DNA from 4 places in the Hylemonella sp. P2_B10 genome. Region 4 is predicted to be linked to each of the others. Evidence: predicted binding sites of a transcription regulator. Region 4 holds the regulator's gene; each other region holds the start of a gene.
The links. Region 4 encodes sigma-54, which starts transcription at its own class of promoters, with help from an activator protein. Its sites were predicted from a motif close to TGGCANGNAANCTGCTTT; they were not measured.
Positions count from the first base shown of each region.

Region 1: urtA (urea ABC transporter substrate-binding protein) is a predicted target of sigma-54. The motif match lies at 1,062-1,079, and genes of this name have one in related genera.
Region 2: AC1DX2_RS02670 (Npun_F0296 family exosortase-dependent surface protein) is a predicted target of sigma-54. The motif match lies at 1,257-1,274, and genes of this name have one in related genera.
Region 3: AC1DX2_RS11865 (PEP-CTERM sorting domain-containing protein) is a predicted target of sigma-54. The motif match lies at 1,127-1,144, and genes of this name have one in related genera.

Region 1 covers NZ_JBFUDE010000002.1:158,052-160,251, forward strand. Annotated here, with positions in the region: gene AC1DX2_RS08570 (M10 family metallopeptidase C-terminal domain-containing protein) at 1-822, shown strand, start outside; gene urtA (urea ABC transporter substrate-binding protein) at 1,132-2,200, shown strand, end outside.
Region 2 covers NZ_JBFUDE010000001.1:568,399-570,598, forward strand. Annotated here, with positions in the region: gene AC1DX2_RS02665 (NAD(P)/FAD-dependent oxidoreductase) at 1-1,080, shown strand, start outside; gene AC1DX2_RS02670 (Npun_F0296 family exosortase-dependent surface protein) at 1,346-2,200, shown strand, end outside.
Region 3 covers NZ_JBFUDE010000002.1:876,763-878,962, reverse strand. Annotated here, with positions in the region: gene AC1DX2_RS11870 (adenylate/guanylate cyclase domain-containing protein) at 1-995, shown strand, start outside; gene AC1DX2_RS11865 (PEP-CTERM sorting domain-containing protein) at 1,187-1,792, shown strand; gene AC1DX2_RS11860 (ATP-binding protein) at 1,841-2,200, opposite strand, start outside.
Region 4 covers NZ_JBFUDE010000007.1:166,355-168,554, reverse strand. Annotated here, with positions in the region: gene lptB (LPS export ABC transporter ATP-binding protein) at 1-311, shown strand, start outside; gene AC1DX2_RS25195 (RNA polymerase factor sigma-54) at 311-1,903, shown strand; gene AC1DX2_RS25190 (THUMP domain-containing class I SAM-dependent RNA methyltransferase) at 1,925-2,200, shown strand, end outside.

The sequences.
Region 1 (2,200 bases), on a different contig from region 4:
CAGGTGGTGCAAGACATCGTCGACGATGGCGGCGCCGACACGCTGGACTTTTCAGCGCTGAGCATCGCGGTGCGCGCCGACATGCGCCCCGGCGCCTACAGCCATGTGGGCCTGACCGCAGGCGGTGCCGAAGCGCTGGCCAACCTGACCATCGCCTTCGACGCCACGCTGGAAAACGCGCTGGGCACCAAGTACAACGACACCTTGATAGGCAACGCGGCGAAGAACGTGATCACCGGCGGCCAGGGCAATGACACGCTGGACGGCAGTGGCGGCGTGGACACCGCCGCCTACAGCGGCGCCAAGGCCAGCTACACCATCACCAAGACCTCTGGCGGCTTCACGGTGGCCGACGGTAAGGGCCCAGATGGCAGCGACAGCCTGTTCAGCATCGAACGCCTGCGCTTTGCCGATGAGACGCTGGCCTTTGACCTGGGCGTCAGCGACTCGGCCGGCGAGACCATCCTGATGATGGCCGCCACGCTGGGCCCGGTCTTCCCGCGCGACAAAGGCTGGGCCGGCAAGTTCCTGGGCTTCTTTGACAGCGGCGCTTCGCTGACCGATGGCGCCAACCTGCTGATCGCGGTGGGCATCATGTCCGCGTTGGCCGGCGGCGCCGACAACAAGTCGCTGGTGAACTGGGTCTACAACAACGTGTACGGCAGCCTGCCCGATGCAGCCACGCTGGCCAGCCTGCTGGCACCGCTGGATGCCCACACCGTCACGCAAGCGCAGTGGATGGCGCAGTTGGCGGCTTCGCAGCAGAACCAGACCCATGTCAACCTGACCGGGTACCTGCAAGGCGGGCTCGAATACATCTGATTGCCGCTGCGCCGAATCCCATGACGACCTGATCTTGCGAATGTAGCTGGCGTGCCTGCGCACCAGCGGCATCAGCGGCCAGCAAGCTTGCTGCGCTATCAACTGTCCAGAATGCCCATCGTTGGTGCATTGTCGTTCCCAATGATGCACCGAGTTGGCACCTCAAGCCAACGCCGCATTGGTACGCCAACTTGCATACAAGATGGCGGGTACCCGCGCGGAGGGTCCATGGAAGCGACTGGCACGCCCTTTGCATTACAGGGTGATCCCCGGTGTCCATCCGGTTATAACCCTGGAGAAAAACGCATCATGAATCGTCGCGGCACTATCAAGACGCTCACGGCCTCGCTGGCCTTGGGCTTTGGAATGGTTGGCGGGGCCTGGGCCCAAGCCAAGGACACCATCAAAGTGGGCGTGCTCCACAGCCTGTCGGGCACCATGGCCATTTCCGAGACGGTGCTGAAAGACACGGTGTTGATGGCCATTGAAGAAATCAACGCCAAGGGCGGCGTGCTGGGCAAGAAGCTGGAAGCCGTGGTGGTGGATCCGGCCTCCAACTGGCCGCTGTTCGCCGAAAAGACCAAGCAGTTGCTGACGCAGGACAAGGTGGCGGTGATCTTCGGCTGCTGGACCTCCGTCTCGCGCAAATCGGTGCTGCCGGTGGTGGAAGAGCTGAACGGCCTGCTGTTCTACCCGGTGCAGTATGAGGGCGAAGAGCTGTCCAAGAACGTGTTCTACACCGGCGCGGCGCCCAACCAGCAGGCCATCCCCGCGGTGGACTACCTGATGAGCAAGGAAGGCGGCGGCGCCAAGCGCTGGGTGCTGCTGGGCACCGACTACGTGTACCCCCGCACCACCAACAAGATCCTGCGCGCCTACCTGAAGAGCAAAGGCGTGAAGGACACCGACATCGACGAGAAGTACACCCCGTTCGGCCACAGCGATTACCAGACCATCGTGGCCGACATCAAGAAGTTCTCGGCCGGCGGCAAGACGGCGGTGGTCTCCACCATCAACGGCGACTCCAATGTGCCCTTCTACAAGGAACTGGGCAATGCCGGCCTGAAGGCCAAGGACGTGCCGGTGGTGGCCTTCTCGGTGGGTGAGGAAGAACTGCGCGGCGTGGACACCAAGCCGCTGGTGGGCCACCTGGCGGCGTGGAACTACTTCATGTCCATCAAGAGCCCGGCCAACACCGCCTTCATCAAGAAGTGGAGCGACTACGCCAAGGCCAAGAAGCTGCCCAACGCCGACAAGCCGCTGACCAACGACCCGATGGAAGCCACCTACATCGGCATCAACATGTGGAAGCAGGCGGTGGAGAAGGCCAAGTCCACCGATGTCGACAAGGTCATCGCCGCCATGGCCGGCCAGACCT
Region 2 (2,200 bases), on a different contig from region 4:
GCCCTCCCTGCCGTCACGGCCGCCACCCTGGCGCGAATAGAAACCGACGCCGTCATCATCGGCGCCGGCCCGGTGGGCCTGTTCCAGGTGTTCGAGCTGGGCTTGCTGGAGATCAAGGCGCACGTGATCGACGCGCTGCCCTACCCCGGCGGCCAGTGCGTGGAGCTGTACCCCGACAAGCCCATCTACGACATCCCCGCCGTGCCGGTGTGCACCGGCCAGGAGTTGACCAACAATCTGCTGAAGCAGATCGAGCCCTTTGGCGCAACCTTCCACTTCGGCCAGGAAGTCAGCACCGTGCAGCGCCAGGACGACGGCCGCTTTTTCATCACCACCGCCAAGGGCCAGGAATTTCTCACCAAAACCGTGTTCATCGCCGCTGGCGTGGGCGCCTTCCAGCCGCGCAAGCTGGCGGTGGAAGGCCTGCAGGCCTTCGAGGGCACGCAGGTGCACTACAGCGTGAAGAAGCCGCAAGTCTTTGCCGACAAGGATCTTGTTGTGGTGGGGGGTGGTGATTCGGCGCTGGACTGGGTGCTGAACTTTGCGCAGGAAGGCCCCAACAAGGCACGCAGCATCACGCTGGTGCATCGCCGCGACAGCTTCCGCGCCGCACCCGCCAGCGTGGCCAAGATGCACGCGCTGCGCGATGCCGGGCAGTTGCGTTTCATCGCCGGCCAGGTAAGCGGCATGCAAGAGCAGGAGGGACACCTGACTGCCGTGCAGATCACCGACACCGAGGGCCAGACCAGCAGCTTGCCGCTGGAGCAGTTGCTGGTGTTCTTCGGCCTCAGCCCACGCCTGGGGCCGATTGCCGACTGGGGTCTGGACATCGAGCGCCGGCAATTGAAAGTGGACACCGAAAAGTTCTCCACCAGCGAGCCGGGTATCTTTGCGGTGGGTGACATCAACACCTACCCGGGCAAGAAGAAGCTGATCTTGAGCGGCTTCCATGAATGCGCTTTGGCCGCCTTCGGCGCCGTGCCCTTCATCTTCCCGGACAAGAAGGTCTTCTTGCAGTACACCACCACCAGCACCAAGCTGCACAAGGTGCTGGGCGTCGAAACACCCACGTTCGACTGAACCGGTTCCGCGCGCGGCCGGCATGCACGGCGGCTGAAAAAGCCGATTTTCAGCCACCCAGCGCCTTGCCGAAATTATGTCGGACTTATTTACAGACACTGTCGGTGTTATTTACTAACACTGCTCAATTATAATAAATACAAATAAAATCAAAGGCTTGTGAGAATTTTTCCTCCTGGCATTCAATTTGCATAGTATTAACTGTGTGATTCCAAGAGTGTGACTTATTTCACACTTTCAAATTGACCGAGAGGATGGAGGAAAAATGAACAAGACCTTGAAAACCCTGAGCGCTGCCGCCATTGCCTGTGTGGCCCTGAGCAGCCTGCCGGCGCATGCCGTGCTGGTGACCTTCGGCGGCCAGGTGGCTGGCGACGGCTCCGGCGTGACCAGCAGCCGTGTACCCACCACCAACGTGGCCATCGCGGGTTCCGGCTATTTCATTGAAACCTTCGACGCCCGCACCGCCGCGCCTTACCTGCCTGCCGGCACCACGGCTGCCAATCCGCAGCCCGGTGTGAACATCAACCAGGACCAGGGCTGTGCCATCAATTCCTACAACAGCGTTGACATCACGGTGACCAACGGCGGCTTCGGCGTGCGCAAGGGCACCACCGGCTTCGCCGCCACCCCCGCCGACGATGGCACCTGCTTTGGCTTCGGCCCCGGCCCCGGCGCTTCGGTGGACGCAGCCCACCCGGCCACGATCCGCGTGGACTATGCCGATTTCCTGAGCCTGTTCCCGGGCTACAAGATCTCCTACCTGGGCCTGTACTACGGCTCCATCGACACCTACAACAACGTCGCCTTCTACCAGGGCAACAGCCTGATCACCCAGGCCTCAGGCCTCATGCAAGACGGCGTGATCACCGGCGCCGAGGTGCTGGCCTCGCAATCCGGCAGCAGCGGCAACCAGTTCCTGCCAGGCTCCAACGTCTACGTGAACCTGGACTTCTCGGCGCTGGAGAACTTCACCGCCTTCGAATTCCGCACCACCGGCGTCGCCTTCGAGCTGGACAACATCGTGGTCGGTTTGTCTGAAGTACCCGAGCCCGGCTCGCTGGCGCTGATGGGCGCCGGCCTGCTGGGCCTGGCCGGTTTGCGCCGCCGCAGCGCGCGC
Region 3 (2,200 bases), on a different contig from region 4:
ACCTGCTGATACGCCAGGGCGACCAGCCCGATGCGCTGTACATCCTGAAGAGCGGCAAGCTTCGCGTGCACCTGGGCGACCTGGTGATACGCGAAATGGCCGCACCCACCATCATTGGTGAATTCGCGCTGCTGCTGGGCGAGCCGCGCACCGCCTCCATCACCACCATGGAGGCCTGCAGCCTGTACAAGCTGCCGGCCCAGGTGTTCAAGGACAAGCTGCTGGGCAACCTGGAAATCACGCTGGGCATCCTTAAATCGCTGGCCGGCCGGCTGATCCGGGAAGGCGAGAAAAACCAGCTGCTGATGCAGAACATCCTGCCCTACGAGATTGCCGAAGAGTTGCGCAACAAGGGCGAGGTGCAGGTGAAGACCTACAAGAAGGTCTCGGTGCTGTTCACCGACTTCAAAGGCTTCACCGCGCTGACCGAGACCATGACGCCCGAGCAGCTGATCCAGGAGCTGAACGACTGCTTCACCAACTTCGATGAGATCGTGGCCGGCTTCCGGCTGGAAAAGATCAAGACCATTGGCGACGCCTACATGTGCGCCGGCGGCATCCCGCACGCCAACAGCAGCAACCCGGTGGACGCCGTGCTGGCCGGGTTGGCCATGCAGCGCTTCATCCAGCGCCGGCTGAAGGAAAAGCAGATCACCGGCTCGCAATACTGGAACTGCCGCTTGGGGATCAGCACCGGCGAGGTGATCGCCGGCATCATCGGCAAGCACAAGTTCGCCTATGACATCTGGAGTGACACGGTGAACATCGCCAGCCGCATGGAGAGCAGCGGCGAACCGGGCCGGGTGAACATTTCGGCATCCACCTACGCCGAGGTGAAGGACTTCTTTGCCTGCACATATCGCGGCAAGGTGGAAGCCAAGGGCAAGGGCGAGATCGAGATGTATTTCGTCGACGGCATCAAGCCGGAACTGTCCAGGGACGGACTGGGCATAGAGCCCAATGAGGACTTTGCGGAGCGGCTGCTGAGCCTGTAGGCTGTCCTGCTGCAATCTGTGGGACTGTGTGTCGGTATTCCTTACATATCGGCAGGGGTGTCTGGAAAGTCAGACCGATTGGTCAGGATTTTTCCAATTTAAATCAGTAACTTACATTGTCCGGACGCGTATGGCATCACTTTTGCTTATAGTTGCGCGGACTTACAAATTTGTCAGCTGAAAGGAAAATCATGAACAACCGCATTGTGAAATCTGTGTTGGGCGCGATGGTAGTCATCGCGGGGTTGCTGGGTGCCGTTGGTTCAGCACAAGCCGGGATTGTCACGGGTGATTTTGATCCGCCTTTCACGGCGCCTCTGTCTCCCAACCAGTGGAACGGCAAAGCTACTTTCTTGATTCCCAATAACACGTGCTTCAGTCTTGCTGCGGGCCCTCACGCGGGCGGCGCGTGCGCAGGGACGGTACTTGGGGCGACCGTTTACTTTTACGACGGTTCCAACGTCCTTCAGGAGACCCTGAGCTTCAGTTGGACCTCGGATGCGATCACCTCGGTACTAATTTCGGGTTTAGCTGCGCCTAACGAGGTTGCGGGGGTGACTACGGGATTCAGTGATGTGCAAAGTAGCTCATACTTTTATTACTGGGACTTCCGGCTCGAGTTTGATTCGTCTCTTGGCGCTGTTCTGGAGGGGACGAATACTGTTTGCGAGTTTAGTTGCACCCAGCTCTTTTATGCAGATAAAACAGCTTACGAAACGCCGGAACCCGACTCCATGTTGTTAATGCTGGCTGCATTGGCGGGCGTGTTTGGTGTAAGCCGTCGTCGTCGCGCTTAAGAATCACATCGCGAAAGCGGTAAGGCTGCCTACCAGGCAGCCTTTTTTTTAGACGACGCTTTTGTCACGATATGAGGCCAACGCGTTCTTGATGGCATCGGTTACTTCCCAGGATTCTCCATCCTGCCAAGCGGCGTCAAAGACCTCATTGGTGAGTTCGCCGCGGAGCTTCAACACTTGTTTTTGCCAATGCTCCTCACTCTTTACCGGACGCTTCAGGTTGAAGCGTTGACGCAAGGTGGTCACGGACGCGGCCAGGCGGACCGCTGAATGGTTTTCGTGTGAGGCCAGCGCAAGCTCCACGTAATCGTCAAGGCAACTTAGCATTTGTTCTCGCATCTCAAAGGCGTTGAATGCGCTCAATGCATCGGCGAACCGTTCGCTTGCCAGATCAAGGCGGTTTTCCAG
Region 4 (2,200 bases):
CCGGCGGCGAGCGCCGCCGCGTGGAGATCGCCCGTGCGCTGGCCACGCAGCCGCGTTTCATCTTGCTGGACGAGCCGTTTGCCGGCATCGACCCGATCGCCGTCATCGAGATCCAGCGCATCATCAGCTTCCTCAAGGGGCGCGGCATTGGCGTGCTGATCACCGACCACAATGTGCGCGAGACGCTGGGCATCTGCGACCACGCCTACATCATCAGCGACGGCCATGTGCTGGCCCAGGGCACACCCTCCGAGATCGTGGACAACGCCGATGTCAGGCGTGTGTATCTGGGCGAACACTTCAAAATGTGATGAAACCCGGTCTCTCGCTCAAGATATCGCAGCACCTGGCGTTGACGCCACAGCTGCAGCAGTCCATCAGGCTGCTGCAGTTGTCGACGCTGGAGCTGAGCCAGGAAGTCGACCAGATGCTGGACGACAACCCCTTCCTGGAGCTGGCGCATGACGAGGCGCCGGGCAGCGACTTCGGCATCGCCCAGGTCGACACGCCCGTGCGTGAGGACGACCGCGACGCCGAGTTCGCCGCCAGCGGCGCCGCGACAGAGTACACCGACAGTTCCACCTCCACCACGACCAATGACGAAGCGACGCCGCTGACCGCCGACGACGGCCAGGATTGGGAGGGCGACGGCACGCTGGACATGTCGCCCGACGACGGCGAGTGGGGCGGCGACGCCAAGGCCCACGGCAACAACCTGAACGGCGACGAAGACGCCGATGCCGGTGAGCTGGCGCGCAGCCAGGAGTCGCTGCAAACACATTTGCACCGCCAGGCCTTGGCGCTGCGCCTGAGCGAGGCCGACAGTGCCGCGCTGCGCTTCCTGATCGAGTCGCTGAACGACGACGGCTACCTGGAAGACCCGCTGGAAGACCTGGCACGCGGCCTGGCCGGTGGCGACGAGGAACAGGTGGAAAACCTGGTGCACAGCTTCACCATGGCCTTGAGCCTGCTGCACAACCTGGAGCCGGCCGGCGTGGGCGCGCGCAGCCTGGCCGAGTGCCTGAGCCTGCAATTGCACGCCATGCAGCGCAACATTCGCCTGGACGTGCCCACCGCCATGGCGGTGGCGCTGGCCCTGCGCGTCTGCGAGCAACCCATCGACCTGCTGGCGCGCCGCGACGTCAAGCGCCTGGTGCAGCTGTGCGGTTGCAACGACGCCGCCGTGCGCGACGCCATCGCGCTGATCGCCCGCCTGGAGCCCAAGCCGGGCCGCCGCTTCATCGATGTGGAGCGCAACGTGGTGGTGCCCGATGTGTTGGTCACCAAGATCAGCAATGGCGCGCAGGCGCGCTTTCGCGTGCTGCTGAACCCCGACGTGATGCCCAAGCTGCGCGTGCACGACATCTATGCCAATGCCCTGAAGCAGCACAAGGGCGGCGGCCGGGAAGCCTCCAACTACGCCGCCTTGCAGCAGCGCCTGCAGGAGGCGCGCTGGTTCATCAAGAACATCCAGCAGCGCTTCGACACCATCCTGCGCGTCAGCACCGCCATCGTGGAACGGCAGAAGAACTTCTTCACCCATGGCGAACTGGCCATGCGCCCGCTGGTGTTGCGCGAGATCGCGGATGAGTTGGGGCTGCACGAATCCACCATCAGCCGCGTCACCACCGCCAAATACATGGCCACACCGTTCGGCACCTTCGAGCTGAAGTTCTTCTTCGGCTCGGCGCTGGGCACCGAATCGGGTGGCAATGCCTCCAGCACTGCGGTGCGCGCGCTGATCAAGCAATTTGTGGCGGCCGAAAGCCCGAAGAAGCCGCTGAGCGACAGCCAGCTGTCCGACATGCTGAAGGAGCAGGGCATCGAGTGCGCGCGCCGCACCGTGGCCAAGTACCGCGAAAGCCTGCGCATAGCGCCTACCAACTTGCGCAAGGCGCTGTAAGCGCCGCCAAGGGATCTCCCCGTGAACCAGTTGCAATTGTTTCTGCCTTGCGCCGCTGGCGTCGAGGACTACCTGCTGGCCGAGGCCGGCTTCATCACTGGCCTGCCCGCCGAGGCGCTGGACAAGCGGCGCGGCGGTGTGTCGCTGAACGCTTCCTGGCGTGACGCCCTGCTGTTGAATCTGCACAGCCGTCTTACCCAGCGCGTGCTGGTGCAGTTGTCCCACACGCCCTACCGCAACGAGAACGACCTCTACGAGGCCGCCAGCCAGGTGGCCTGGGAGATCTGGTTCACGCCC